4 regions of the Xanthobacter flavus genome follow, and region 1 is predicted to be linked to each of the others. Evidence: predicted binding sites of a transcription regulator. Region 1 holds the regulator's gene; each other region holds the start of a gene.
The links. The regulator PhoB, encoded in region 1, activates phosphate uptake and scavenging genes when phosphate is short. The targets are predictions, from matches to a motif close to TGTCATNNANCTGTCAT.

Region 2: a site for PhoB is predicted at 1,348-1,364, ahead of J2126_RS16990 (RNA degradosome polyphosphate kinase). Genes of this name have one in related genera too.
Region 3: a site for PhoB is predicted at 1,907-1,923, ahead of pstS (phosphate ABC transporter substrate-binding protein PstS). Genes of this name have one in related genera too.
Region 4: a site for PhoB is predicted at 3,268-3,284, ahead of phnD (phosphate/phosphite/phosphonate ABC transporter substrate-binding protein). Genes of this name have one in related genera too.

What each region holds. Positions count from the first base shown of each region.
Region 1 covers NZ_JAGGML010000001.1:2,296,989-2,304,531, forward strand. Annotated here, with positions in the region: gene pstS (phosphate ABC transporter substrate-binding protein PstS) at 1-164, shown strand, start outside; gene pstC (phosphate ABC transporter permease subunit PstC) at 284-1,276, shown strand; gene pstA (phosphate ABC transporter permease PstA) at 1,290-2,123, shown strand; gene pstB (phosphate ABC transporter ATP-binding protein PstB) at 2,208-3,032, shown strand; gene phoU (phosphate signaling complex protein PhoU) at 3,053-3,787, shown strand; gene phoB (phosphate regulon transcriptional regulator PhoB) at 3,842-4,543, shown strand; gene J2126_RS11125 (flavin monoamine oxidase family protein) at 4,803-6,170, opposite strand; gene J2126_RS11130 (MarR family winged helix-turn-helix transcriptional regulator) at 6,505-6,996, shown strand; gene J2126_RS11135 (SDR family NAD(P)-dependent oxidoreductase) at 7,227-7,543, shown strand, end outside.
Region 2 covers NZ_JAGGML010000001.1:3,577,459-3,585,001, reverse strand. Annotated here, with positions in the region: gene J2126_RS17000 (AI-2E family transporter) at 1-568, shown strand, start outside; gene J2126_RS16995 (HdaA/DnaA family protein) at 573-1,325, shown strand; gene J2126_RS16990 (RNA degradosome polyphosphate kinase) at 1,432-3,618, shown strand; gene ppx (exopolyphosphatase) at 3,620-5,146, shown strand; gene J2126_RS16980 (hypothetical protein) at 5,255-5,554, shown strand; gene J2126_RS16975 (sulfotransferase family protein) at 5,485-6,336, opposite strand; gene J2126_RS16970 (ion channel) at 6,607-7,068, shown strand; gene guaB (IMP dehydrogenase) at 7,098-7,543, opposite strand, start outside.
Region 3 covers NZ_JAGGML010000001.1:176,388-183,930, reverse strand. Annotated here, with positions in the region: gene J2126_RS00920 (helix-turn-helix domain-containing protein) at 1-732, opposite strand, end outside; gene pstS (phosphate ABC transporter substrate-binding protein PstS) at 778-1,806, opposite strand; gene J2126_RS00910 (PstS family phosphate ABC transporter substrate-binding protein) at 2,352-3,353, shown strand; gene pstC (phosphate ABC transporter permease subunit PstC) at 3,516-4,367, shown strand; gene pstA (phosphate ABC transporter permease PstA) at 4,378-5,313, shown strand; gene pstB (phosphate ABC transporter ATP-binding protein PstB) at 5,343-6,152, shown strand; gene J2126_RS00890 (substrate-binding domain-containing protein) at 6,237-7,190, opposite strand; gene J2126_RS00885 (sulfite exporter TauE/SafE family protein) at 7,418-7,543, shown strand, end outside.
Region 4 covers NZ_JAGGML010000001.1:96,542-104,084, forward strand. Annotated here, with positions in the region: gene phnE (phosphonate ABC transporter, permease protein PhnE) at 1-573, opposite strand, end outside; gene phnE (phosphonate ABC transporter, permease protein PhnE) at 573-1,379, opposite strand; gene phnC (phosphonate ABC transporter ATP-binding protein) at 1,376-2,230, opposite strand; gene phnD (phosphate/phosphite/phosphonate ABC transporter substrate-binding protein) at 2,267-3,202, opposite strand; gene arsJ (organoarsenical effux MFS transporter ArsJ) at 3,307-4,581, opposite strand; gene J2126_RS00480 (ArsJ-associated glyceraldehyde-3-phosphate dehydrogenase) at 4,581-5,621, opposite strand; gene arsB (ACR3 family arsenite efflux transporter) at 5,674-6,735, opposite strand; gene J2126_RS00490 (helix-turn-helix domain-containing protein) at 6,817-7,543, opposite strand, start outside.

The DNA.
Region 1 (7,543 bases):
AGGCGGCCGAGGTCATCAAGTTCTTTGACTGGGCCTTCGAGAATGGCGCCCCCATCGCCGAGAAGCTGCACTACATCCCGCTGCCGAAGGACGTGGCGGCCCGCGTGCGCGAAGCCTGGAAGACCGAGGTGAAGGTCGACGGCAAGGCCGTCTGGTCGAACTGAACGGGGCGTATCGCCCATTCTATGGAAACTGACGGGAGCGCCGCCTTCGGCGGCGCTCCTCTTGCCCGGCCGGGGTCCGGCCTAGAGTTTTTTTGAAGCGCGTGCGGGGGAAGGACCAGATGGACGCGACGATGAGTGGTACCGGCGCGGGCCCCAAGGGAGCCCTGGTCGCGCCGATCGGATCGGCAAAGGCGGTGGGACGCACCGCAGACGCCATCTTCGTGGGCCTCCTGTGGGGATGCGGCATCTTCGTGCTCGTCCTCCTCGGGCTTATCATCGCGATGCTCTTCGAGGGCGGGCTTCCGGCGTTCCATGCCTTCGGCCTCGACTTCCTTTGGAACTCCACCTGGAACCCGGTGACCGAGAATTTCGGCGCCCTGGTGATGATCTACGGCACGCTGTTCAGCGCCGTCATCGCCGTCATCATCGCGCTGCCGCTGTCCTTCGGCATCGCCTTCTTCCTCAGCGAGATTGCGCCCCAGCGCCTGCGCCGGCCCATCGGCGTGGCGATCCAGCTGCTCGCTGCGGTGCCCTCCATCATCTACGGCATGTGGGGCTTCTTCATCATATCGCCGCTCATGGCGGCCTATGTGCAGCCGCCGCTGATCGAGCTGTTCGGGCCGATCCCCGTCCTGGGCGCGCTGTTCCAGGGCCCCGCCCTCGGTGGCGGCATGCTCACCGCCGGCCTCATCATGGCGGTGATGATCCTGCCCTTCATCACGGCCATGTTCGTGGAGACGCTGGAATCGGTGCCGCCCATGCTGAAGGAATCGGCCTACGGCATCGGCGCGACCACTTACGAGGTCTACAAGAACGTCTCGATCCCCTACGGCCGCACGGCCATGGTCGGCGCCATCATGCTCGGACTCGGGCGCGCGCTCGGCGAGACCATGGCCGTGACTTTCGTGATCGGCAACGCGACGCGTCTCTCGGCCTCGCTGTTCGCGCCCGGCGCCACCATCGCCTCGACCATCGCCAATGAGTTCCCCGAGGCAGCGCAGGGCTCCCTGAAGCTCGACTCCCTCCTGGCGCTCGGCTTCATCCTGTTCGTCATCTCCTTCATCGTGCTGGCGCTCTCGCGCTTCCTCGTCCGATCCAACCTGAAGTCCTGAGGAGCGCACCAGCATGTCCTCCCTCGCCATCCGCCGCACAAAGGATCTCACGGTCAAGGCCGTCAGCACCGGCTTCGCGGTGTTCGCCTTGTTCCTTCTTGCCTGGATCCTGTTCACGCTGGTGCAGAAGGGCCTGCCGGCCTTGGGCACCAACGTCTTCACCCGCATCACCATGCCGCCGGGGCAAAACGGCGGCCTGCTGAACGCCATCGTCGGCTCGCTGATCCAGATCGGCATCGCGATGGCGATCGGCACCCCCATCGGCCTGCTGGCCGGTACGTTCCTGGCCGAGAACGGCAAGACCACGAAGGTTGGCCACGTCGCTCGCTTCGTGAACGACATCCTGCTCTCGGCGCCGTCCATCCTGGTCGGCCTGTTCGTCTACACGTTCCTTGTCTCGCCGCTGGGCGGCTTCTCCGGCTGGGCCGGTGCCATCGCCCTCGCCATCCTGGTGATCCCGGTGGTCGTCCGCACCACCGAGGACATGCTGAACCTCGTGCCGGTGGGCCTGCGTGAAGCCGCCTTCGCGCTCGGCGCGCCGCAGTGGAAGGTGGTGATGCTGATCACCTGGCGCGCGGCCCGCGCCGGCATCGTGACCGGCGTCCTGCTGGCCATCGCCCGCGCCGCCGGCGAGACCGCGCCGCTGCTGTTCACCTCGCTCGGCAACAACGCCATGTCCACGGACCTGTCGAAGCCGATGGCGAGCCTGCCCATCGCCATCTACCAGTTCGCCGGCAGCCCGTTCGACGACTGGGTGGCGCTCGCCTGGGCCGGCGCGCTGCTCATCACCGTGGGCGTGCTGGTGCTCAACGTGGCGTCCCGCCTGTTCCTGGCCCGCAGCCACTGATTTTAAGGCGCGGGCCAAGGCCCGCCGCCTCTCCGCCCTTTCCATTTCCTCCGAAGCACGGCCACAAGCCCAAGCGAGGACAAGATGACTTCAGCCGTCGACCCCACCTTCAATCTCGCCTCCGCCGTCGGCGCCAAGCCCGACGCGCCGTCGGCCCCCGCCAAGATCAAGGTGGAGAACCTGCAGTTCTACTACGGCAGCAATCATGCGCTCCGGAACATCAACTTCGAGGTTCCCGAGAAGCGCGTGACCGCCATGATCGGCCCCTCGGGCTGCGGCAAGTCCACGCTGCTGCGCGTGTTCAACCGCATGTTCGACCTCTACCCCGGCCAGCGCGCCGAGGGCGCGGTGCTGTTCGACGGCGTGAACATCGTCGGCAAGGAGCTGGACCCCACCATCGTGCGCACGCGCATCGGCATGGTGTTCCAGAAGCCGACGCCCTTCCCCATGTCGATCTATGACAACATCGCCTTCGGCGTGAAGCTGCACGAGAAGCTCTCCAAGTCGCAGATGGACGAGCGCGTGGAATGGTGCCTGCGCAAGGCCGCCATCTGGGACGAGACCAAGGACCGCCTGCACACCTCGGCGCTCGGCATGTCCGGCGGCCAGCAGCAGCGCCTGTGCATCGCCCGCACCATCGCGGTGAAGCCCGAGGTGATCCTGCTCGACGAGCCCACCTCGGCGCTGGACCCCATCTCCACCTCGAAGATCGAGGATCTGATCGACGAGCTGAAGCAGGAATTCACCATCGTCATCGTCACCCACAACATGCAGCAGGCCGCGCGCTGCGCCGACATGACCGCCTTCTTCTATCTGGGCGAGCTGATCGAGGTGGCCCCCTCCGACGTGATCTTCACCAATCCGAAGGAGATCAAGACGCGCGACTACATCACCGGCCGCTTCGGCTGACCGATTGAAGGATCACTGAGATGCCGGATCATATCGTTGCCTCCTTCGACCAGGAGCTGAAGGAAATCGGCCGCAAGGTCGTCGAGATGGGCGGACAGGCCGAGCGCCTGGTCGCCGACAGCGTCACATCCCTCATCCGCCGCGACAGCGCCCTCGCCCAGAAGGTGGTGCTGCTCGACGCCACCGTCGACCAGGTTCAGCGCGAGATCGAGGACCGGGCCATCCTGGTCATCGCCAAGCGCCAGCCGGTGGCCATCGACCTGCGCGAGATCGTCGCCGCGATCCGCATCGCCAACGACCTGGAGCGCATCGGCGACCTCGCCAAGAACGTCGGCAAGCGCGTCATCGCCATCGAGGGCGAGTATCATCCGGCCAAGCTCGTGCGCGGGGTGGAGCACATCTCCGACCTCGTGCTGGAGCAGCTGAAGGAAGTGCTCGACGCCTACGCCGCCCGCAACGACGCCAAGGCGGTGGAAGTGTGGGGCCGCGATGGCGCCATCGACACCATGTACACCTCGCTGTTCCGCGAGCTCCTCACCTACATGATGGAGGATCCGCGCAACATCTCGGTGTGCACGCACCTGCTGTTCTGCGCCAAGAACATCGAGCGCATCGGCGACCACGCGACCAATATCGCGGAGATCGTCCACTACATGGTCACGGGTCAGAACCTGCCGGAGACCCGCCCGAAGGCGGACGCCTCCAGCGACACCACCCTGCCCTTCCCGGGCCGCACCACAACCGTTCAGAGCTGATCCAACAGACCTGAAGACGGGGCGCGGAGCCCCGATAGTGACGGATAGACCAAAGTGCCGGCGCGTATTCTGATCGTCGAGGACGAAGAGCCGTTGACCCTCCTGCTCCGGTACAATCTGGAGTCGGAGGGCTACGGCGTCGAAAGCGTGGGACGCGGCGACGAGGCCGAGACCCGGCTGCGGGAGAGCGTGCCGGATCTCATCATCCTCGACTGGATGCTGCCCGGCCTCTCCGGCATCGAATTGTGCCGGCGGCTGCGCACCCGGCCGGAAACCGAGCGCCTGCCCGTCATCATGCTCACCGCCCGCGGCGAGGAGACCGAGCGGGTGCGCGGCCTCGCCACCGGCGCCGACGATTATGTGGTGAAGCCCTTCTCCGTGCCCGAGCTGCTCGCCCGCGTGCGCGCCCTGCTGCGCCGGGCCAAGCCCGAGCATGTGGCGACGCTCCTGCGCGCCGGCGACATCGAACTCGACCGCGAGACGCACCGGGTGCACCGCGCCGGCCGCGAGATCCATCTCGGCCCCACCGAGTTCCGCCTGCTGGAATTCCTGATGCAGAGCCCCGGCCGCGTCTTCTCCCGCGAGCAATTGCTCGACGGCGTATGGGGCCAGGACGTCTATATCGACGAGCGCACGGTGGACGTTCACGTCGGCCGCCTGCGCAAGGCCATCAACCGCGGCCGCCAGTCCGACCCCATCCGCACCGTGCGCGGCGCCGGCTATTCCTTCAACGAGATGTTCGCCCGCGCGCATTGAGCGTTGCTTCCGCTCAGGCGCCGCGCGGGCTTTTGGGGCGTTGTCTTCGCTCAGGCGCCGCGCGGGCTTTTTGAGGCTCCGACCTCTCCAATTGAGCGCCGTCATCTCCCGGCTCGGCCGGGGGATCCACGCGTCCGCTCGTCCGGCTGCACCGAAAATCGGGCACCCCTCCAGCCGAGAAGTGGATCGCCCGCACGAGGCGGGCGATGACGGGGCGGAAGATTAAGAGCGCGCGGCGACGGCCATACGGCCCGCCCCCTCACCCCGTCCGCACCCCGATCAGCCCCAGCGCCTGCTTCGCCGCGCGCTCGCCGGAGAGCCAGGCGCCGCCGACCGTGCCCCAGAGGGTCTCGTGGGTATGCTCGCCGGCGAAGACGAGGCGTCCGCCGACCGTGTCGGTGAAGGCGCGGCGCATGTTGCCGAACCCTGGCAGCGCGCAGGAGAAGGCCCCCAGCGCCCACGGCTCCTTGCTCCAGCGGGTGGCGAACACCTTGCCGACGCGCGCGCCGGCATCCGCGCCGAACTCGCGGGTCAGCGCCGCCTTCACGAAGGACGCGGCGGCCTCGGGCGGGCTATCGGCGAGGCCGGCCGCCACGGCGCCGCCCACCTCCAGGCTGTAGAGATCGCTGCCGCCGATGCGGGCGCGCAGCGCATAGGCGCGCGGGCTGTCGGCACGGAAATAGATCAGCTCGTCGGCGCCCAGGTTGCCGGGATTGCGCGGCAGGCGGAAGCCGATGTGGTCGAACGCCCCAAGGGTGATCTTCTCCACTGCCGTGCGGTAGCGCGGGGGAAAGGTGGGGCCGATGCGCAGCTTGCCGGCAGCGATGACGCTGGGCGGCACGGCGACGATCACCGTGCGGCCGGTGACGGTGCCCTTGTTGGTCTGCACCGAGACCAGGCGGGGGCTGAGATCGATGGACCGCGCCACCACTTCGAGGCGCACCGTGAGCGGCCGCGCGAGCTGCGCCACCAGCGTGCCGACGCCCTGCCGGCAGATGTCCTCGCTCTCGCGTTCGTCGGCGCGGGAGACATCCACGGTGGAGACCTGATCGAGCTCCTTGGCGCAGGTGAACGGGCCGAGCACGAAGCGCGCGCTGTCCCCCCACGGCCCGAGGTCCGGCAGCGCGCGGGCGGCAGCCATGTCCCGGTTGGCGTCACCGGCGGCGACGATGGCCCGCTCGCCCCGGCGCACCGTGGCGATGAAATCCTCATAATCGGCATCGCCCGCCTCGCGCCCGCCGACATAGAGCCGGCCGCCGTCCGGCGCGCGATAGATGTCGAGCCCCTCGGCCCGGCCGAAGGCGGCCATGGGGCGGGCCGCCGGCATGTTGAGACGGGCGGACCCGAGATCGAACGGCACGCCGAACTGGGTGGTGTCCGTGATCGTGCGCCCGCCCACCTGCTTGCCGGCCTCGAGCAGCACATAGCTGCGTCCGGCCTCGGCGACACGGCGGGCGGCGGCGATGCCGGCCGCGCCCGCGCCGATGATGATGACGTCCGCCTCGGTCTGCTGGCCGAGCGCGCGGGTGGTGGCAAGGCTCAGGCCCGCGATCGGCGCGGCCGCCAGCGCGGCACCGCGCAGGATGAGCGCGCGTCGGGAAAGGGAAAGGCGATCGGGTCCGGTCACGGCGGGGACGCTACCATGGGGCGCTGAGCGGGGCGAGGGGGCGTGGGAACCGCCTTTTGCCCGTCGCTGTCATCGCCCGCCTTGTGCGGGCGATCCACGGCGCCGCGGGAGGGGTGCCGGGAAAACCGTGCAACCGGACGAGTGGTTGGGTGGATCGCCCGCACAAGGCGGGCGATGACGGCCCTCGGAAGATGGCGCGCGCGAAAAATTCACGAGCGCCTGCGTCTTTGACATCTGTCGGGCTCCAACCTTCGCAAAATTGTAAGCCGGCATGTGGATAAAGGGGCGCGCGAACGGGCCGCCCCGCTCGCGCTCAGGAAGGGCGGGGAGACCCATGAAGGATCCGGTTCAGAAGACCATCGGCTACAGGCTCACCCACACCGCGCGCCTGCAGAAGGCGCTGTCGGCCCGCCTCCTCGCCGGCCTCGGGCTGTTTCCCGGTCAGGAATCCGTGCTGAAGCTCCTGTGCGAGGCGGACGGCCGCACCATGGGCGATCTCGCCTCGGCGCTGCGCGTGCGCCCGCCCACCGCCTCCAAGACCATCGCCCGGCTGACGACGCAGGGCCTCGTGGAGCGCCGCGCCACCGATGGCGACGGCCGGCTCGTGCGCGTTTTCCTCACCGAGGCGGGACGCGACCGCGGCGCCTCCATCGATCACGTGTGGGACCAGCTGGAGGCCGAGATGGTGGTCGGCCTCGACAGCAAGGAGAAGAAGCGCCTGCGCAAACTCCTGCGCAAGGTGGAGAAGAACCTCGCCCTGCGCCTCGGCGCCGACGGCGGCCTCGATGACGAGGCCGAGCCTGGAGACGAGGACGAGGACGCCTGAGCGGCGCCCCTCTCCGCCCGCGCCGCGCGCCCTGTTCGCCTGGTCCGCCTTGCACGGGACGCATGGAGGGCTGCGCGCTCATGCGCCCCCGCGCCCTTTCCTCCCGATCCATCCCGCGCTATGCGTGGGGGGATTGGTTTTCAATCGATTAAGCCATACCGGCACAACCGCCGCGCCAACGGCAGAAACTTAGGACAGCCGGCCGGAGCCGGCGCCGCACCGGGGGAAACATGTCCAACGCCATCGATCTGAAGGACCGCTTCGCCATCGTCACCGGCGGCGCGCAGGGCATCGGCCGCGCCGTGGTGGAGCGCTTTCTCGCCTCTGGCGCCCGCGTCGCCATCTTCGATCGCGACAGCGCCCTTGTGGTGAAGACCGCCGATGATCTCGGCCGCGCCCGCGTCATGCCCGTGACCGTGGACGTGAGCAGCCTCGCCGACGTGGAGCGCGCGGTGGCCGAGGTGCATGCCGAATTCGGCCGCATCGACATCCTCGTCAACAATGCCGGCGTCGCCGGAGCGAACCACAAGACGTGGGACTATCCCGA
Region 2 (7,543 bases), 1.3 Mb from region 1:
GGTTGGGCTGGTGGACCGGCTGGTGCCTGTTCCGCATCGCCCGGTGGTGCGCGGCCTCGCCCGCGCCATGGACAATGCGGTGGCCGGCTTCGTGCGCGGCCAGGCCACGGTCTGCCTGCTGCTGGGCGGCTTCTACGCCATCTCCCTGTCCATGGTGGGGCTCAACTTCGGGCTGCTCATCGGCATCGTCTCGGGGGTCATCACCTTCATCCCCTATGTGGGATCGCTCACCGGCTTCGTGCTGGCCATGGGCGTGGCCATCGTCCAGTTCTTTCCCGACTGGGGCATGATCGGCACCGTGCTCGCCATCTTCGTCGCCGGCCAGACCATCGAGGGCTACGTGCTCGCGCCCAAACTGGTGGGCGACAGCATCGGCGTGCATCCGGTGTGGCTGATGTTCGCCTTGTTCGCCTTCGGCTACCTGTTCGGCTTCGTCGGCCTTCTGCTGGCGGTGCCGCTGACGGCGGTGGCCGGGGTGCTCGTGCGCTTCGCCATCGCCAGGTACATGCAATCCTCGCTCTACCAGGGCGCCGCGGATGAGGAAGATCCGCCGGCCGAGGCGCGCTGACATCATGCCCCGTCTCCCGGCCGGACCGCCGCGACAGCTTGCCCTCGACCTGCCCAACCAGCCGGCGCTCCGCCGCGAGGATTTCCTTGCGGCCCCCGGCAACGCGGCAGCGCTCGCGCTCATCGATGCGTTTCCGGACTGGCCCTCGCGCGTCGCTTGCCTTGTCGGGCCGGACGGCTCGGGCAAGAGCCACCTCGCCGCCATCTTCGCCGAACGGTCGGGCGCCCTGACGCTCGCTGCCCGTGACCTCGTGCGCGAGTCGGTGCCGGCCGCCCTCGCCCACGATGCCCTGGTGCTCGAGGATCTCGACCCGGCGACCTTCAGCGAGCCGGCCCTCTTCCACCTGCTCAATCTCGCCCGCGAGCAGCAGGCCTACCTGCTGATGACCGCGCGCACGCTGCCCTCCGGCTTCGCGCTCGCCACCGCGGACCTCGCTTCCCGTCTGCGTGCCATTCCGGTGTTCGAGATCGCCCCGGCGGACGATGCGCTGCTGGCCGCGGTGCTGGTGAAGCTGTTCGCCGACCGCCAGCTCGCTGTGGACGAGGCGACCGTACAATATCTCCTGCTGCGGATTCCGCGTTCAGTGGCCGGCGCGCAGCGCATTGTCGAGGCGCTGGACCAGGCGGCGCTGGCCGCCCGGCGGCCGGTGACGCGCGCCCTCGCGGCCCAGGTGCTGGCGTCCGCGCTCGACGCCGAGGCATTCGGCGACCATCCAGACGATGCGCCCGGCGGCGCCGGTCCGGTGGGCGATGATTGAGGAACGCGCAAGGCCGGCGCAATGTCATAGAGTGGTCATGCAAGCCGGCCATGGTCCGGCCGGTTTCCGCCATTGAGGCGTTGAGGGAGCGACGGAGCGAATGGGCATGAACGAGGCTGTAGCTCTCTCCGACACCGAGATCGTCGCCGAAGTGGAAAGCCCGCTCGCGCAATCCCCGCAGCGGTTCATCAACCGCGAGATTTCCTGGCTCGGCTTCAACCGCCGCGTGCTGGAGGAAGCGGAGAACCGCAATCACCCGCTGCTGGAGCAACTGCGCTTCCTCTCCATTTCCGCCAACAACCTCGACGAATTCTTCATGGTCCGCGTGGCGGGCCTGAAGGAACAGGTGCGAGAAGGCGTCCAGACCCCGAGCCCGGACGGGCTCACCCCCTCCGAGCAACTGAACACCATTCTCGCGGCCGCCGCGCAATTGATCGCCGACCAGCAGGGCCGCTGGCGCGAACTGCGGCGAGACCTCGCCGGCGCCGGTATCGTGCTGGTGGACGGCACGGACGGGACTCCCGAGGACATGGACGTGCTGGAGCGGCACTTCCTCAACCATGTCTTCCCGGTGCTGACCCCCCTCGCCATCGATCCGGCCCACCCCTTCCCCTTCATTCCCAACCTCGGCTTCTCGCTGGCGCTCCAGCTGGTGCGCCAGTCGGACGGGCGGGGGATGAACGCGCTTATCCGCATTCCGGCCAAGGTCGACCGCTTCATCCGCCTGCCGGACCAGGGCGCCGGCACGCTGCGCTTCATGACGCTCGAGCAGATGATCGGCCTGTTCATCGCCCGCCTCTTCCCCGGCTACGCCGTGAAGGGACAGGGCGTCTTTCGCGTCATCCGCGACAGCGACCTCGAAATCGAGGAAGAGGCGGAAGACCTCGTGCGCCTGTTCGAGACCGCGCTGAAGCAGCGCCGGTACGGCGAGGTGATCCGCATGGAGGCCGACGCCGCCATGCCGGACGAACTGCGCATCTTCGTCGCCCGCGAGCTTGGGGTGAACGACGACGAGATCTTCGTGGTGGACGGCGTGCTCGCGCTGAACGAATTTTCGCAGCTCGTGTCGGTGGACAGGCCGGACCTGAAGTTCCAGGCCTACAACGCCCGATTTCCCGAGCGCATCCGCGACCACGGCGGAGACTGCTTTCTCGCTATTCGCGAGAAGGACATTCTGGTTCACCACCCTTATGAATCCTTTGACGTGGTGGTTCAGTTTCTGCGCCAGGCCGCCCGCGACCCCAATGTCGTCGCCATCAAGCAGACCTTGTACCGCACCTCATCCGACAGCCCCATCGTGAAGGCGCTCGCCGAGGCGGCCGAAGCCGGCAAGTCGGTGACGGCGCTGGTGGAGCTGAAGGCGCGCTTCGACGAGGAGGCCAACATCCGTTGGGCGCGTGACCTGGAGCGCGCCGGCGTGCAGGTGGTCTTCGGCTTCATCGAGCTGAAGACCCACGGCAAGCTTTCCATGGCGGTGCGCCGCGAGGGCTCGCAGCTCGCCACCTACGTGCATGTGGGCACCGGAAACTACCACCCCATTACCGCGCGCATCTACACCGACCTGTCCTTCTTCACCGCCGATCCGGTGATCGCCCAAGACGTGGCGCGCATCTTCAACTTCATCACCGGCTATGCGACGCCTGATGAGCTCGACGCGATGGCCGTGTCGCCGTCCTTCCTCAAGCCGCGGCTGATGAAGCACATCGCGGACGAGATCGAGTTCGCGCGGGCGGGCCGTCCGGCGGCGATCTGGCTGAAGTGCAATTCGCTTGTGGACCCCGAGATCATCGACGCGCTCTATGCCGCGAGCGCGGCCGGGGTGCAGGTGGATTGCGTCATCCGCGGCATCTGCTGCCTCAGGCCGGGCATCCCCGGCCTGAGCGAGAACATCCGGGTGAAGTCCATCGTCGGGCGCTTCCTGGAGCACTCGCGCATCTACTGCTTCGGCGGCGGCCATGGCCTGCCCAGCCCGAACGCCATCGTCTACATCTCCTCGGCGGACCTGATGCCGCGCAACCTCGACCGCCGGGTTGAGACCCTGTGCCCCATCACCAACCCGACCGTGCACGAGCAGGTGCTCGACCAGATCATGGTCGCGAACCTTATCGACAACCAGCAGAGCTGGCGTGTCTTGCCGGATGGCTCCTCCGAACGCATAGTCCCGGCGCCGGGCGAGGAGCCGTTCAACGCCCATCAGTATTTCATGACCAATCCGAGCTTGTCCGGACGTGGAAAGTCTCTCAAGGATTCTTCGCCGCGCAGCCTCTTCGTCCGCCGGGGAGGCGGGCGCTGAGTTGACGCAGGCGCCCGGCCGGCTGTCCCTTGGGGCGCCGGTCGCAGTCATTGATATCGGCTCCAACTCGGTGCGCCTCGTCGTGTACGAGGGGCTCAACCGTGCCCTGACGCCGATCTTCAACGAGAAGGCCCTGTGTGGGCTCGGCCGGGAGGTCCTCTCCACCGGCCGGCTCCCGCAGGATGCGGTCGATCGCGCCTTCGCCGCGCTGAAGCGCTTCCGCGCGCTCTGCGACGCCATGCAGGTGGGCGAGATCCATGCGCTCGCCACCGCCGCCGCGCGTGATGCCCAGAACGGCCCCGCCTTCATCGCCGAGTGCGAGGCCATCTGCGGTACCCGCATCGAGCTGCTGACGGGCAAGCGCGAGGCGGAACTCGCGGCCTATGGCATCGTCGCCGGCGTGCACGCGCCGGACGGCATCGTCGGCGATCTGGGCGGCGGCTCGCTGGAGCTGGTGGACGTGAAAGCCGGCTGCGTCGGCACGGGCGTGACCTTGCCGCTGGGCGGCCTCGCCCTTCAGGATCGCTCGTCGCGCTCGACGCGCAAGGCGGAGAAGATCGTCCGCGACACCATCCCCGAGGCGCAGGTTCTGGACGGCCTCGCCGGCCGGACCTTCTATGCGGTGGGTGGCACATGGCGGGCCCTTGCGCGTCTGCACATGTTCACGAAGGGCTATCCGCTGCATGTGATGCACGGCTATGTGATACCGGCCCGCGAGGCGCTGGACTTCACCCGCATCGTCCATCGTGCCGACACCGAAGCGCTGGCCCATATCGACGTGATCTCCGACGCGCGGCGCCCGCTGCTCGCCTATGGCGCGCTGGTGCTGGAGAACATCGTGCGGCAGGGGCGCCCGTCCGAGGTGGTCATTTCGGCCCTCGGCGTGCGCGAGGGCCTGCTCTATTCGCTGCTGCCCGAGGCCGAGCGGGCCGGTGACCCGCTGCTCATCGCGGCGGCGGAGATGAATGTCCTGCGCTCCCGCTCGCCCTTGCACGGTGAGGAACTTGTGGCCTGGACCGACGGCTTCTTCGCCTCTGCCCCGGTGCTGGAGGAAGCGGACGAGGAGCGCCGCCTGCGCCGCGCGGCCTGCCTGCTCGCGGATGTGGGCTGGCGCGCCCATCCCGACTATCGCGGCGAGCAGAGCCTCAACATGATCGCCCATGCCGCCTTCGCCGGCATCGATCATCCCGGCCGGGCTTACGTGGCGCTGTCGGTCTATTTCCGTCACGTGGGCCTCGGCGCCGACGAAAGCGACACCCGCATCCTTGAGCTTGTCACCACCGGAATGCTGGACCGCGCCCGCATCCTCGGGGCGGCCATGCGGGTCGGCTATGTGCTGTCCGCCGCGATGCCGGGCATCCTGCCCCGCATGCCGCTGAAGGTGCGCGGCGACCAGCTGGTGCTGAGCGTGCCGAAGACGTTGGTGTCGCTCGTCAACGAACGCGTGCAGAACCGCCTGCGCCAGCTCGCCCGGCTCATTGGACGTGAGCCCGCGCTGGAGCAATATGAGGAGGGGGCGGCGGACTGAGCCGCCCTTCCCTTTCGGTCAGGCCAAGGCCGCGATCACGCAAAGGTTGCTGGTGCCCCGGTGTCTCCGCTCGGAATTCCGCCCGAATTGGCCGACACCCTTTCAGTCATGAAACAGCTCGTGAACATCTTCGGCGGTATCGCCGGCCTTGTGGTGGCGGGTCTCGTGGGCCTCGCCCTGTTTACGCTTGTCGGCGGCCTCATCCTGGTGGCCGGCATCGTCATCACCGCCCTGGTTCTTGGCGGCGGCGTCTATGCGCTCGTCACCGGCCGCGCGCCGGGCATGAAGCGCGACGGCGGCTTTTCATTCCGCGTCATCGACCTGCGCGAGACCCGCGGCTACGGCACGCCGGACGAGAGCGGAATGATCGATGTGACGCCGCCGAAAGACTCCCGCCGAAACGTCTGACACCCGTCCGGCGCGATGATGCGCCGGTCCGGGTCGGCGCTCGGCCAGCGGGATACGTCGAGCCGGCTGAGCGCGGAAAAGCGTTCGAGGTCCGCGGCATAGGCGTTCGCAAGAAAGGCCTCGTCCGCGGCGCTGACCGGCAGGTCGGCGGCGCCATCGAAGATCCGATCCGGCGCGACGTACTCCCTCTCAAGTCCGCGAAAATCGAACACGCGCGAGAGGGTTTCCCCGTGGTGCTGCGCCAGATCGTCCTGGCGGAGCATCAGAACCTGGCTGCGTGGGAAGATGGACAGGAGGCGCTCCACCTGAGCGCCGTAAAAGCCGCGCTCCACATAGGAATAGTGCCGTCGCCCATCGTCGGCAGTGCCGGCCGGGAGCCGGCCCCGCTCTGCCCGGATGGCGCTGGAAAAATCGAGGGGCTCCCTGCCGTTCGCCCGACTCATGCGCCAGTGGGCATGGGCCCTGGCCACCGGATCGCGGAACAGGGCGATGATCCGGACATGGGGATTATGCAACCACAGCCGCTCAAGCGCGTTCGGCCACCAGATGTAGGAGGGCGTCGCCTCGCCACGGATCGCGCCCCGCCGCCGGGGAAAACGTGAGAGGTAGTCGCGATAGTCTGGGCGCGCCCAGCACCGGCGGTCGTCGTCGAAGAAGTGCAGTTCCTTGTCGCCCGGCATCGCGATGCGGGAATGCTGGGACAGGAAATGGAAAAGTGCGGTCGTTCCTGCCTTCTGAACGCCGACGACGGCAAAATCCAAGCGAGGCTGAGAGGCGAACATTGGAGCGGCTCCGGCGCGAGAGGCCCGGACGGCTCCGCCTCGCGGAGCCTGTCGGTCCCCTCGTGTGCCACCCTTGGAATCCAAATTACCCCAGGGGTATTCCGCTGCGGAAGAAGGAAATGGATACCGTTTGTAAACATCCGTTTCGTGGCGTTTCCGCCGCGTGCCGCCCCGCTCACGCTCGGGGACATCTTGCCTCGACGCGTGAGATCCCACCGGCCGGTGCTAAGCTCACACGTGGTGTGTCACGTGACGGAGCGAAAACGGGATATGGACGGGACGATTGGTTCGGGCGCGATGCTGGCGGTGGCGATGGTCTGCATCGTGCTGGCGATGCTCACGGTGTGCACCCACGCCATCGGCCTGGCGATCATCCGCCGGAGGCTGAGCCATCGGATCAGCGGCAAGGTCTATGCGGACCATGTATTCGTGGAAGCCGTCATCATCAGCGCCACGGTGCTCAGCCTCAGCCTCGTGCATCTCGCGGAGGTGTGCATCTGGGCCGGCGCCTATGTGCTGCTCGACGCCATCGGCGACCCGCGCGACGCCATCTATTATTCTCTCTCCACTTACACCACGCTCGGTCCCGATGGCGTGAGCATCAAAAGGGCCTTTCGGGCCGTGGCCGGTTTCGAATCGCTCATCGGCCCCATGATGGTGGCCTGGTCCACGGCCTTCCTGGTGGAATTCGTGGTGCGCATGCGTGGCGGGGGTGCCGCCGGCGCGGGCTGAGCCGCGCCGGTGTGAACACTCAAACAGCGTCAGACGCTGGTCGGATAGTTGGGGCTCTCGCGGGTGATGGTCACGTCATGGACGTGGCTCTCGCGCAGGCCGGCCGAGGAGATGCGCACGAAGCGGGCGCGCTCGCGGAACTCCTGGAGATTGGACCCGCCCACATAGCCCATGGCCGCCCGCAGGCCGCCGGCGAGCTGGTGCAGCACGGCACCGACCGGCCCCTTGTAGGCCACCTGCCCCTCGATGCCTTCCGGCACCAGCTTCAGGGTGTCGCGCACCTCGGCCTGGAAGTAGCGGTCGGCCGAGCCGCGGGCCATGGCGCCCACCGAGCCCATGCCGCGATAGGACTTGTAGGAGCGGCCCTGGAACAGGAAGACCTCGCCCGGGCTCTCGTCGGTGCCGGCGAGGAGCGAGCCCACCATGGCGGCGGAGGCGCCCGCCGCCAGTGCCTTGGCGAGGTCGCCGGAGAACT
Region 3 (7,543 bases), 2.1 Mb from region 1:
GGCAGCCTTCTGCTCAGCTTCGGTTCCCTTCACCCGGATCGGGTCGGGCAGACCCCAATGGGCCTGTAGCGGATGACCGGGGAAGGCAGGGCAGATTTCCCCAGCTGCGGCGTCGCAGGTAGTGATGACGAAATCCATCTGGGGCGCATCCGGCCTGGCGAACCCATCCCAGCTCTTGGAGGCGAGGTTCGTCGTGTCGTAGCCGAGCGAGTCGAGCAGATCGATAGCCATCGAGTGCGGCTTGAGCTTCGGCCGACTGCCGGCCGAGTAGGCCTTGAAGCGGCCTCGCCCCTCGCGGTTGAGCAACGCCTCCGCGATCAGCGACCGTGCCGAGTTGGCCGAGCAGACCAGCAGAACATTGTAGACGCGATCATTCCCAGCGGCAGGACGCAGCTGTGGAAAGGCCGCGGGGCCGGTCCCGCACCGGGGGGAGACGGCAAAACCCATCTCCGCCATCAGTTGGCTCAGCACAGGGCCCGCTGTGGACAAGCTGACGGCATAGATGATGGACCGTCCCTCGCGCCGCGACGTGACAAGGCCGGCACGCTCCAGCACGCCGAGGTGCACCGACATGGTATTGTGCGCTACCGCCAGCAGGCGGGCGATGTCGCCCGCCTGAAGGCCATAGGGCACATAGCGCAGCAGAAGACGATAAGTCTCGAAGCGCGTGCCTTGGGACAGCGCATCGAAGATCCGCGTGGCGTCTTCCCCATTCAGCTTCGTCTCGTCCATCTTGTCTCACCGTTCGAATGCTGCTCACGCGTCAGCCCAAGTGCCTCAGGCGCCGCCCTTGAAGGTCCTGGCCCAATAGTCCTTGACCTGCTGGACCAGAGCCGGCGGCAAGGGAACATAGCCGAGCTCGGACGCAAATTTCTCGCCCTCGCCCAGGGCGAAACGCCAGAACTCGAAGGCGGCTTGGCTGTTCGCCGGCACCTTCGGCTCGCGGTACATGAGAGCGAAGGTGGTCGCCGCAATAGGATAGGCATCCTCGGCGGGGGAATCGGTGATGACGACGAAAAAGTCCTTGGCGCCGGCCCAATCGAAGCTCAGCGCCGCCGCCTGGAACGCCGCCGCGCTGGGTGCGATGAACTTGCCAGCACGGTTCTGGACGAGGCCATAGGCCAGCTTCACCTGCACCACATAGGTGTATTCGACATAGCCGATGGCATTCGGGACCCGCTTGACCTCGGTCGAGACCCCTTCGTTACCGCGCGCGCCATACCCCACCGGCCAGGCGACTGCGCTGCCTTCGCCGACCTGCTGCTTCCACTCCGGGCTCGCCTTGGCAAGGTAGGACACCCAGTTGAACGTGGTTCCAGATCCATCGGAACGGTGCACCACCACGATCTTCGCGTTGGGCAGCTTGACGTCGGGATTGAGGGCCCTGATGGCGGGATCGGACCAGGTCGTGACCTTGCCGAGATAGATGTCAGCGAGAAGGGCGCCGGTGAAGCGGAGCTGGCCGGGCCCCACGCCGTCCACGTTGAACACCGGAACGACGCCACCGAACACGATGGGGAACTGGCCGAGGCCATATTTCTCCAGTTCTTCCGGCTTCAGCGGCTTGTCGGACGCGCCGAAATCCACCACCCCGTCCTTAATACGGTTGACGCCGGCCGACGAACCCACCGACTGGTATCCTACGATGTGGCCTGTGCGCTCACGAAACGCCTCCGCCCATTTCCAGATGATCGGATAGGCGAAGGTGGAGCCGGCACCCCGCACCTCCGCGGCGCGCGCCGGAGGCGCGAACATCGACAGGGCCGCGAGCGTCGCCGCAGCTGTCCAGACAAGAATGCGATTCACGGCTGGCCTCCCTTGGGTCCTAGCGACATATCGCTGGAAACAGATAGCTCCATACGAGTCATTATGTCGATAGGAGTGGACAGATCGCTATATGGCCTTCATGTCACTCTTGTGACGCCATTTACGTCGCGCCAATCGCAGCGATAGTATAAATTATCGATATGTCGATACAAATGGAAATGATGTAATGTAGAGACGGAATGCTCGCGAGGTTGAGAGGCAAATTTGTTCGGGAGGAGAAATGAATAATAGGCGCTTCATATGGACTTTATATAAGTAATATACGTCAATCGAAGTCGGATAGCCTCTCAAAAATTGCAATCAACCATGGACAATTGCCACGATGTCCATATGATTTACATGAAATAAAGCCAACCATAGCCTAGAACTACGTTGCGTCATATTCGATAAAATCTCTGTTGATTCAGGAATATCGCTCGATATACACAAATTGTCATGAATTTGTTACATAACATGCTTAGAGCCCGTGAGGCTAGGTGAGCATCAGAAGCCCTAGCGGCACTGTCCAGGGAGACGGCATCCTCATGAAGATCATCACTCTCGCGAGCGCCCTCGCGCTGCTCGCTACCGGCGCGGCCTTCAACGGCGCCGCTGCCCAGGCACTGGTCAAGGTCGACGGGTCGTCCACGGTATTCCCCGTGACCGAAGCCATGGCGGAGGAATTCCAGAAGGCGAACAAGGATATCAAGGTGACGGTCGGCATCTCCGGTACCGGCGGCGGCTTCAAGAAGTTCTGCCGCGGAGAGATCGACATCTCTGACGCCTCGCGCCCCATCACCTCCGCCGAGCAGAAGGCCTGCAAGGAAGCCGGCATCGAGTATATCGAATTGCCGGTCGCCCTTGATGCGCTCACGGTCATCGTCCACCCGTCCAACACCTGGGCGAGCGAGATGACGGTTGCGGATCTGAAGAAGATCTGGGAGCCCGAGGCCCAGGGCAAGATCACCAACTGGAAGCAGGTCCGCGACAGCTACCCGGATCGGCCGCTGGTGCTCTACGGCGCGGGCGTCGACTCAGGCACTTACGACTATTTCACCGCCGCCATCGTCGGCAAGGAGCATTCCAGCCGCGGCGACTTCACCGCATCGGAGGATGACAACGTGCTGGTCCAGGGCGTGGCGGGCGATCCCAACGCCCTCGGCTTTTTCGGCCTTGCTTACTATGAAGAGAACACCGGCAAGCTGAAGGCGGTGAAGATCAAGGTCGATGACGCCGCGCCCGCCGTGGAGCCGTCGGTCGAGAACGCCCGCACCGGCAAGTACCAGCCTCTGTCGCGGCCGATCTTCATCTACGTGAACAAGAAGGCGGCCGAAACCCGTCCGGAGGTGGCGAAGTTCGTTGAGTTCTACCAGGACCCGAAGCACGCGGTCGAGCTGGTCAAGGAAGTCGGCTATGTGCCGCTGCCCGAGGCCGCCCTGAAGGTGTTCCAGGAGCGCTTCAAGAAGCGTGAGATCGGCACCGGCTTCACCGGGTCCAAGGTCGGCGTCTCCGTCGAGGATCTCGTCAAGGAAAAGCTCGTCTACTGACAGGTGATCTTGAGGGACCTGAGGGAGGTGCTCCGGCGCCTCCCTCCATTCAGGTGAGGGTTGGACGTGGTCGCACCGGTGTCTCCAGACTCAAGAACAGGCCGGTTGCGCCTGACGGTTTCTCCGGTCTTCCTGGCGCGACGCCGGGTGGTGGACCGCATCATGCGCGTTGTCCTGTTTCTCAGTGCCGCACTCTCTGTCCTGGTCACGGCGGGCATCGTCTACGTCCTCCTGTCCGAAAGCCTGAAATTCTTCGCACAGGTGTCGATCATCTCCTTCCTGACCGACACACAATGGACGCCGGTGTTTCAGGACAAGCACTTCGGCATCATGACTCTGGTATCCGGTACTTTGGTGAGTTCGCTCATCGCCCTGCTCGTCGCGATTCCAGCCGGTACCGTGCTCGCAATCTATCTGTCGGAGTTCGCGCGGCCACAGGTGCGCGAGACCATCAAGCCGTTTCTGGAGCTTATCGCAGGCGTGCCCACTGTGGCATTCGGCTATTTCGCTCTTTTGTTCCTCACGCCCATCTTCCAGATCTTCATTCCCGGGCTGGCGGGCTTCAACCTGCTCGTGCCGGGCATCGTCATGGGCATCATGATCCTGCCCTACATCGTTTCCGTGAGCGAGGACGCCATGCGCGCGGTCCCTGCGGAACTGAGGGAGGGGGCCTATGCGCTGGGCTTCACGCGGCTCCAGACGGCGACGCGGGTGGTGATCCCCGGCGCCTTCTCCGGGGTGACGGCGGCCTACATCCTCGGCATGTCGCGGGCGGTGGGCGAGACCATGGTGGTGGCCATTGCTGCGGGCCAGCAGGCGAAGCTCGCCCTGAACCCTCTGGAGGGCGCAGCCACGATCACCTCCTATATCGTCCAGATCAGCCTCGGCGACGTGCCACATGGCTCCATCGCTTATCTCACCATCTTCGCGGCGGGCATGACGCTGTTCCTCATGACTTTCGCCTTCAACATTCTCGCCTTCTGGCTCCGCCAGAAATACCGTGAAGTCTATTGAGGGGATGGCCGTGAAGCCGCTCGCCGCTCAACCCTCCCGCCGCCTCTCCGACGCGGAAATCGTCGCTCGGGCGCATCGGTCCGACCGCAATTTCGCGATCCTGGGCCTCAGCGTGCTCGTCATTTCCATGATCGTTCTGCTGTCGCTCATCGTGGACTTCATGGTGGACGGGCTTGGCCGCATTGATCTTGATTTCCTGACGAGCTTCCCCTCCCGACGCGCTTCGGAGGCCGGCATTCTGTCCGCCTGGGTCGGCACCACGCTGGTGATGCTGGTGACGACGGCGCTGGCGGTGCCGCTCGGCGTCGCAGCAGGCCTCTATCTTGAGGAATATGCGCCGCGGAACTGGATCACCCATCTCATCGAAATCAATGTGACCAATCTCGCGGGCGTGCCCTCCATCATCTATGGGCTGCTCGCCCTCGGCCTGTTCGTGCAGAGCTTCGCCATGGGCCAGACGATTCTAGTTGCGGGCATCACGCTGGCGCTTCTCATCCTGCCCATCATCATAGTCGCCACACGCGAGGCGGTGCGCTCCATCCCGCTCGAGATCCGCGAGGGCGCCTATGCGCTTGGCGCCGACAAATGGCAGACGGTGAGCGGCTACATCCTGCCCACCGCGCGTCCCGGCATCCTCACGGGTGCCATCGTCGGTATGTCACGGGCCATCGGCGAGACCGCGCCCATCATCACCATCGGCGCGCTCACCTTCATCGCCTTCCTGCCGCCTTCACCGGTCCAGGACACCTTTCCGTTCATCAATTTCAACTGGCTCAACTCGCCGTTCACGGTGATGCCGATCCAGATGTTCAACTGGGTTTCACGTCCCCAGGCGGCGTTCCACGTGAACGCAGCAGCAACCGGTCTCATTCTGCTGCTTATGACGCTGCTGATGAATGCGATCGCCATCTGGCTGCGCTACAAGATCCGCCGGAGCATGCGCTGATGCTGCAGCCCGGCCTTTCGGAGAACGAGATGACCGCCGTGACCCCAGCATTGGACGCCGTGGCCAGCAAGGAGCCCGCCCCCCTGCGCGCTTCTGTTCGCAACCTCAATTTCTTCTACGGCGACAACCAGGCGCTCAAGGGGGTGGAGCTTCCGATCGTCGAGGGTAAGGTCACCGCCCTCATTGGGCCGTCGGGATGTGGAAAGTCCACGCTCCTGCGCTGCTTCAACCGCATGCATGACCTATATCCGGGCAACCGGTATCAGGGCGAGATCATCCTCTATCCGGAGGGGATCAACATCGTGGCGCCGGAAGTAGATCCAATGCTCGCGCGTTTGCGCATCGGCATGGTGTTCCAGAAGCCCAACCCGTTTCCGAAATCGGTCTATGAGAATGTGGCATCCGGCCTCCACATCCGGGGCATCCGGAATCGCTCCGAAGTGGATGGGCGCGTGGAAGCCGCGCTACGCCAAGCCGCCCTATGGGACGAGGTGAAGGACCGCCTCCAGGAATCCGCCTATGGATTGTCGGGCGGCCAGCAGCAGCGCCTGTGCATCGCCCGCACCCTCGCCCCAGATCCGGAGCTCATCCTGCTCGACGAACCCACTTCGGCCCTCGACCCCATCGCCACGGCGAAGATCGAGGAACTGATGGACGAGTTGCGGGGCGCCTACACCATCGTGATCGTCACCCACAACATGCAGCAGGCGGCGCGCATCTCGGATTTCACCGCCTTCATGCATCTCGGCCACATGGTGGAATACGACGTGGCCAGCCTGATCTTCACCAACCCAACCGAGGAGCGCACGCGCTCCTATATCACCGGCCGGTTCGGCTGAGGCGTTCGGCTCGGTGGGAGGCGGCGGGAAGTTCGCTCGTGGACTTGGCATTCGGGCGCTTCAGCGACGGCAGTAGATTCGGCCTCACGTCTCAGCCACGATCTTCCCGATGTCGGTGATGTCATATCCGCCGATGCTCTTGAACTCGTTCTGGAACCGCTCCGAGCGCAGGATCTTGAGCATCGTCGCGACCTCCGGTGTGTCGAGATGCTCTTTACGGACCACAAGGTCGTAGCGTTCCCTCTTCAGTGGGACGAAGTCCACATTATCTACTTGGCGGGCGACCTTTTCCATCCCCACCGCCACGTCGGCGTCGCCACGGCCCACTGCGCTCGCCACGGCGAGATGGGATTGGTTCTCGCTATCGTAGCCCTTAATCCGGCTGGCGTAGAGATCGAGGAGCTTCAGGTTCTCGTCGAGCAGCACCCGCGATCCCGCCCCCTTCTCGCGGTTGATCATGGTGATGTCGTCGCGGGCGAAGTCCTGCCATGTTCGGATGGCCTTCGGGTTGCCTTTGGCGACGTAGAGGCCCTGCATGCGGTAGGTGACGTTGACCACCGCGCAGCGCACGCCAGGCAGTAAGGCACGGACATAGGGCACGTTGTAGTCGTCGCCGGCGCTGTCCCACAGATGTGCGCTCGCGACGGAGACCTTGCCGTAATAGAGCGAGACGAGGCTGTCGTAGCTGCCGATATAGGCCCTGAGCGCCATGACGCCGTGCATGCGCATGAAGTTGGACAGGATGTCGAGGATGAGGTCCTGGCCGCAGATGATGAAGCCGTCCCCGGCCCGACGCTCCGCCTTCAGGTCAAAATACCGGTTCTCGTCGAATGCCGGGCGGCCTGCCAGCTCGGGCGCGCGCGCGGCCCTGCCGGAGCGCTCGATATAGTCGCGCACGTTCGCCTCGGTGAAGCGGATCTTACGGCCGACCTTGTAGAAGCCGATCCCGCCTGCCTTGATCAGAGCATAAATGCCGCTCCGGCTGACGTGCAGCCGCTCGGCCACATCTTCGACAGTCAGGGCGTTAGGCGTATCCATGGCATGTCCGGCATCTCAATTCATCTAATTTCATATCATTTGGCATATAGCTCGGCCTTCGGCCAGCCGTCCTGACCATTCTATCTTTACAAAACAACATCTATTCGCCACGCTCGGCTCATTAAACCAGCAATATACCCGTCAAATCGTTTGTTTTCGTATCAATTCATATCATTTCATACCATGATGGCGGCTCCGTCCGAACGATCATGGCCGGAGGCTCATCCATGTCCCAGCAGTCCATTCCACTGTCGTCCGAGCGTGCCAACACACGGGACGAGCGGGGGTCCAACCCTGGCCCCCCGCCGGTGCCGGCCTTCGCCGGGGGCGCCCTCATCGGCATGCTCGGCGGT
Region 4 (7,543 bases), 2.2 Mb from region 1:
GGTCTGGGCGCCCGAGGCGCCGGTAGCGCGGATCGCCTCCACCTGGCTCTCGTCGATTTCCTCGATGGCCTCGTAGAGCAGCTTGCCGATGAAGCCGATGGACCTGAGCGCGATGGCGATGATGCCGGCCAGCACGCCCGGACCCAGGATCGCCACCAGCAGCAGCGCCCAGATGATGGAATTAATGGAGCGCGAGGCGACGATGACGAACAGCGCCAGCGGCCGCACGAAGGCGGCGCTAGGCGTGGTGTTGCGTGCCGCGAGGAAGGCCACCGGCACCGACAGCACGATGGCGATGAGCGTGCCGAGGGTGGCAATGTTGAGCGTGTCCCAAAGCGGCTTGAGCAGTGCCGGGAAATAGGACCAGCGCGGCGGGACCATGCGCGCGCCGATGTCGGCGGCCTGGGTGGGGGCATCCCAGACGAAGGCCCAGATGGTGCCTTCCGTCATCACCCGCCAGCAGAACACGGTGAAGGCCACGGCGAGAAGCCAGCCGAACCACACGGCGATCTGGCCGCGCGAAGTGCGCCGTTGCCAGGACCGGCGGCCTTCGGGGAGGGCTATGACCGGCATTATTTCACCGGCCCGCGCACGAGGCCGGAGACATATTCGCTCGCCATCACGATGGCGATGATGAGGATGAGGATGGCGGCGGCGCTGTCGAATTCGTAGCGGTCGATGGCGGTGTTCAGCGTGGCGCCGATGCCGCCGGCGCCGACGATGCCCACCACGGCGGATTCGCGGAAATTGATGTCGAGCCGGTAGAGCGACAGCCCGAGCAGGCGCGGGGCCACCTGGGGCAGGACGCCGAAGGCGATCAGCGCGGGCCAGGGCGCGCCCGTGGCGCGGATCGCCTCCACCGGGGCGGGGTCGATGTCCTCGATGTCCTCCGCCAGCAGCTTGGAGAGGAAGCCGATGGTGGCGAAGGACAAGGTGAGGAAGCCCGCGAACGGGCCGAAACCCACCATGGACACCAGCAGGATGGCGACGATGATCTCCTGCAGGGACCGCGACACGGCGATGATGGACCGGCAGACGTAGTAGACCGCCCGCGGCACCACATTGCGCGCGGCGCCGATGCCGATGGGAACCGAAATGGCGATGCCAACCACGGTGGATGTCACCGTCATGGTCAGGCTCTCGATCATGCCCTGGACGATGTCGTCCCAGCGCCGGGAGAAATTCGGCTCCAGGAAGCCGGAGACGAAACGTAGGCCGCGTGCCCACCCGTCCGAGAGGCGCGCCCAATTGACCTCGACGCTGCCGAGGGCCAGCGCCAGATAGAGCGCCGCGCCGATGATGAGCGCATAGCGCAGATACGGATTGGCGATGAGCGGCGGCGGGCGCCAGCGGCGCGCCGGGACATGGGCCGTTGTCACAGCGCCCTCGCGGCGGCGGCGGGCGTCGTCTGCGCTCTCAGGCCGCGAACCGCGTCGGCCGCGGCGGCTTCCTCGGCCGCGTCGGCCTCCACCTCGCGGATGGTGCGCGACCAGTCCTCCTCGCCATAGATGGCGGTGAGGGCGGCCGTGTCGAGGGCCTCCGGGGGCCCATCGAACACGATGCGCCCGGCCTTGAGGCCGATGATGCGCTGGACGAACATCTGCGCCAGCGCCACGTCGTGGATGTTGACGATGGCCGCCAGCTGCCGCTCGGCGCACACTTCGACGATGAGGCGCATGATCTGGCGAGACGTCTTGGGATCGAGGCTGGCGGTGGGCTCGTCCACCAGCAGGATGTCGGGCTCCTGCACGAGGGCGCGGGCGATGCCCACCCGCTGGCGCTGGCCGCCCGAAAGCTCGTCGGCGCGCTTGTCCACATGATCGAGGAGGCCGACGCGCTCCAGCACGGCGAAGGCGCGGTCGATGTCGGCCTGGGGAAAGCGACGCAGGAAGGCGCGCCAGAAGCCCACATAGCCGAGCCGCCCGGAGAGCACGTTCTCCATGACGGTGAGGCGTTCCACCAGGGCATATTCCTGGAAGATCATGCCCATGCGCCGCCGCGCTCGCCGCAGGCCGGCCCCACCGAGACGGGTGATCTCGGTGTCGCCGAGGCGGATGGAGCCGGACGTGGGCTCCACCAGCCGGTTCACGCAGCGGATGAGGGTGGACTTGCCGGCGCCGGAAGGACCGATCAGTCCCACCACCTGGCCGGCCGGGATGCCGAGCGAGACATCGTCGAGGGCCTTGTCCCCCTTGGCATAACGCTTCGACAGGCCGGCGATGGTCAGCATCCCGCAGTCTCACTCATGCCGGGCCTACGCCGGAGCCTATTTGCAGGTGTAGCTGACGCCCATGGCGTCGTCGATCTGCCGCACCACCGCCCAGGTGTCCTTGAAGGTGATGGGGATGAACTTCTCCTGCGGCGGCTCGGCGGACTTGAACTCCTTCTGCAGGCCGGTGCCCTCCCAGTTGAAGCTGAAGAACGCCTCCTTCACCTTCGCCGCCAGCTCCGGCTTCAGATTGTAGACATAGCCATAGCCGGTGGTGGGGAAGGTCTGCGACTTGTAGATGGTCACCACCTGCTCGGGCTTGATGACACCTCGGGCGATCATGCGCTTCATCACCGAATTGGCGACGGCCGCTGCGGGATAGTCCTTGTTGGCGACGCCGATGATGGAATTGTCGTGCTTGCCGGAGAAGGCCGGCTCGAAGTCCTTGCCGGCCTCCATGCCGAACTGCGACTTCAGGAGCGCGGAGGGCGCCTTGTAGCCGGAGTTCGAGGTCTCCGAGGTGAAGGCCATCTTCTTGCCCTTGATGTCCTCGACCTTGGTGATGCCGGAACCGGGATAGGTGATGATCTCCATCTCGTAGCCATAGGCGCCGTCCTTGGACGCCATCATGGTGAAGGGCACGAAGCCGGCGCAGGCCACCGCGATGGGATTGGAGCCGGTGTTGAAGCCGGCCACATGCAGGCGGCCGGCGCGCATGGCTTCGAGCTGCGCCGCATTGGATTGCACGGGGAAGAACTGCACCTTCTTGCCCGTCACCTTGGCGAGATGGTCGAGGAATTCGGCCCACACCTTCGCATAGACTGCGGGATCCTCCACCGGGGTATAGGCGAAGATGAGGGTGTCGGGGTCGAGCTGCTTCGCCGGGTCCGACGGGGTATCGGCCACCATGTCGCCATTGGTGTCGGTGAAGCGCGGGTCGAGCTTGAATTCGGCCTGGGCAAAGGACGGCGCCAGCATGGTCGCCGCGAGCATGGCGGCACAGGTCAGGGAGCGCAGGAGCGACATGGCTTCATCTCCGATTGGATCGCATCTTGAGTACGACTGTTGTGTGACGCACCGACTACGATGCGGCCGGCTCAACTGCTCGGCAGGGCACTGCCGGGCCTGGCCTTCTCCAGGGCGCTGGCGTGGGTCGGCAGCAGCAGGGTGGTGAGCCAGCAGATGCCGAGCATGACGGCGGAGCCGGCGAGGCAGGTCGTGATGCCCCCCACCTGGTAGAGCAGGCCGCTGAGGAGGGTTCCGGCGAAGCGCCCCGCGGCATTCGCGGCATAATAGAAGCCGACGTCCTCCGCCGCCTTCTCCGATCCTGCATAGGCGAGGATCAGATAGGAGTGCAGCGAGGAATTCACCGCGAAGGCGACGCCGAAAATGGCGAGCCCTATGACCACGATCAGGTCCGGCCGTATGGGCGTCGCGGCGAGAAGCACGGCGATGGCCACGGGAACGAGGGCGAGGCCCAGCGCCCACCAGCGCGCCGCCGGAACCTCCTTCGACAATCCGTCCGGGCTGCGGCTCACCACCGCCGGGGCTGCCGCCTGAACGATGCCGTAGCCGATGGTCCACAGCGCCAGGAAGCCACCAACCATGGGGAAGGTCCAGCCGGTGCCATAGAGAAACACCGGCACACCCACCACGAACCACACGTCCCGCGCGCCGAACAGGGCGACGCGCGCGGCAGCGAGCAGGTTCACCCCCCGGCTCTTGCCGAACAATTCCTTCGCCGAGCTGCTCGCCTTGGCCTTGCCCATCATGGGTGGCAGGGACAGCAGGACGCCGAGCAGCACGATCGCCAGCACACCCGCCATGAGCCACAGCGAGAGGCGGAAGCCGAACGCCTCCAGCAATACACCGCCGAGAAAGAAGCCGAAGCCCTTCATGGCATTTTTCGAGCCGGTGAACCACGCCACCCAGCGGAACAGGCGCCCCTCGGCACTGCCCTTCGCTTCCGCTTCCGTGACCTTGATGGCGGATTTGGAGGCGGTCTTGGTGAGGTCCTTGGCCACCCCGCACACGCCCTGTGCCGCCACCACCCAGGCCACCAGAAAAGCGGTCTCCCACGAGGGGGACATGGCCGAGAGCAGCAGGAAGCCGGCGATCTGGGTGGTGAGCCCCACCGTGAGCATCCGGGTGATACCGAAGCGCGCGGCGAGCCAGCCGCCGATGAAGTTCGCCCCGATGCCCGCCGCCTCATAGAGCAGGAACAGGAAGGCGAGGGTGAAGGGCGAGTAGCCGAGCTTGAAGAAGGTGAACAGCACCAGCATGCGCAAGGCGCCGTCGGTCAGCGTGAAGCCCCAATAGGCCGCCGTGACGATGGCGTAGTTGCGCAGGCCCGCGGAGGAGGACGCCGCCATCACAGGCCCGCCCGTTCGAGATGGCAGGCGAGGTCCACCATGCGGCAGGCATAGCCCATCTCGTTGTCGTACCAGGCATAGACCTTGAGCAGGGTGCCGTCGGTGACGAGGGTGGAGGGTCCGTCCACGATGGCGGACCTCGTGTCGCGAGCATAGTCCGCCGACACCAAAGGGCGCGGCTCGAAGCCGAGGATACCGTTGAGCGCACCCGCGGCGGCCTTGGCGAACAACGCGTTCACCTCGTCCGCCGTGGTCTCGCGGTTCAGCTCGAACACGCAGTCAGTGAGCGAGGCGTTGAGCACGGGGGCGCGCACCGCATGGCCGTTCAGCTTGCCCTTCAGCTCGGGATAGATGAGGGCGATGGCGGTGGCGCTGCCGGTGGTGGTGGGCTGTAGCGAGAGCATGGCCGAGCGGGCCCGGCGCAGGTCCTTGTGGGGCGCATCCACCACCACGTTGGTGTTGGTGGGATCGTGGATGGTGGTGATCTGGCCGTGGCGGATGCCGATGGCCTCGTGCACCACCTTCACCACCGGTGCGAGGCAGTTGGTGGTGCAGGAGGCGGCAGTGACGATGGGGTGCCTCTCGCGGTCATAGAGCTGCTCGTTAACCCCCACCACCACGTTGAGCACGGACGGGTCCTTCACCGGCGCGGCGACGATGACGCGCTTGGCGCCCCGCTTCAGGTGGCCTTCGAGCACCTGCGGCGTGAGGAACTTGCCGGTGGATTCCAGCACCACATCCACCCCGAGGTCGCCCCAGGGGATGTCTTCCGGCTTGGCATGGGACGAGAAGGACATGGCCTTCTCGCCGATGCGCACGCTGCCCTCATCGTGGGAGATGGGCGCGCGCCAGCGGCCCTGCACGCTGTCGAATTCCAGCAGGTGGGCGCACGCCTCGGCGCCGCCCTTGATCTCGTTGAGGTGGACAATGTCGAGCCGGTTGTTGCCACGCGGGTCGTTGTCCGGGCGGTGCGCCGCCCCCAGGGCCGCGCGCAGCGACAATCGTCCGATGCGGCCGAGGCCGTTGATCCCAACTCTCATGGCAGCGTCATTCCCTGTGATCTTGAGATGGTGCGGCGTTGCCGCGGCGGCCTCAGGCCTTGGTATGATCGGCGACGTCCGTCACCTTCACGCCGCCGGCCTCGTACCAATCCTTGGAACGGTTCACGATCCACACGACGGACAGCATCACCGGAACCTCGATGAGCACGCCCACCACGGTGGCGAGCGCAGCCCCGGACTTGAAGCCGAAAAGGCTGATGGCGGCGGCCACCGCCAGCTCGAAGAAATTGGAGGCGCCGATGAGGGCCGAAGGGCCGGCCACGCAATGGGCTTCACCGCTGATGCGGTTCAGCAGATAGGCGAGGCCCGAGTTGAAATAGACCTGGATCAGGATCGGCACCGCCAGAAGAGCGATCACCAGCGGCTGGGCGAGGATCTGCTCGCCCTGGAAGGCGAACAGCAACACCAGGGTGGCAAGCAGCGCCACAAGGGAAAGGGGCTGGAGCACGCCGAGGAGGCGATCGAGCCCCCCCTGCCCCCCGCGCACCAGAATGCGTCCGCGCAGAAGCTGCGCCGCGATCACCGGCACGACGATGTAGAGCACCACCGACAGCAAGAGCGTGTCCCACGGCACGGTGATGGAGGAGAGCCCGAGCAGCAGTCCCACCACCGGCGCGAAGGCGACGATCATGATGGCATCGTTCAGCGCCACCTGGGACAGGGTGAAATGCGGCTCGCCCTTGGTAAGGTTCGACCAGACGAACACCATGGCCGTGCAGGGGGCCGCCGCCAGAAGGATGAGGCCGGCGATATAGCTGTCGATCTGGTCGGCTGGCAGATAGGGCCGGAACAGGTGGCCGATAAACAGCCAGCCGAGGAAGGCCATGGAGAACGGCTTCACTGCCCAGTTGACAAGCAGCGTCACCGAGATGCCGCGCCAGTGCCGACCGACCTCCTTGAGCGCGGCGAAGTCGATCTTCACCAGCATGGGCACGATCATCAGCCAGATGAGGAGCGCGACCGGCAGATTGACCCGCGCCACTTCCAGCCCCCCGATGGCCTGGAACACGGACGGCGCCAGCGCGCCGAGCGCGACGCCGGCGATGATGCACAGGAAGACCCAGAGCGTGAGGTAGCGTTCAAACACGGACACGGCGTGGAATCTCCCAGGGCTACGATCTGCGGCCGGCGGCGGCGACAGCGTGGGCGCGGTCTGTTTCAGGATGACGACGGCTCACGCCGCCTGCCCGGCAAGTGTAAGATCCGTCGCGCCTTCCATCTTGCCGATCTCGCCGATGCGCTCTTTCAGCGACGCCAGATCGAGCTGCTCGAATGGCAGGTTGACGAAGGCGGAGACGCGCCCGGCAAGCCGGCGGTAGGTGGCAAGGAAGGCCGCCTTCTGCTCCGCCTCGCTTTCCTTCACCGCCAGAGGATCGGGTAGGCCCCAATGGGCCTGCAGCGGATGCCCGGGGAAAGCGGGGCAGATCTCGCCCGCGGCGGCGTCGCAGGTGGTAATGACGAAGTCCATCTGCGGTGCGTCCGGTTCGGCGAAGCCGTTCCAGCTCTTGGAGGCAAGGGGGGCGGTGTCGTAGCCGAGCGAGCCGAGCAGGTCGATCGCCATCGGATGCGGCTTCAGCTTCGGCCGGCTGCCCGCCGAGAACGCGCGGAAGCGGCCGCGGCCCTCCCGGTTGAGCAGCGCCTCGGCGATCAGCGAGCGGGCGGAGTTCGCCGAGCAGACGAGCAGCACATTGTAGACACGGTCGTTCGCGGCGGCAGGCCGGAGCTGAGGGAAGGCGGCGGCACGTGCTCCGCGTCCGGGAGAGACAGCGAAGCCCATCTCCGCCATCATTTGGGCCAGCACCGGACGGGCTGTCGTCAGGCTGGCGGCATAGATGATGGATCGCCCCTCGCGCCGCGACGTCACGAGACCCGCGCGCTCCAGCAAGCCGAGATGGACGGAC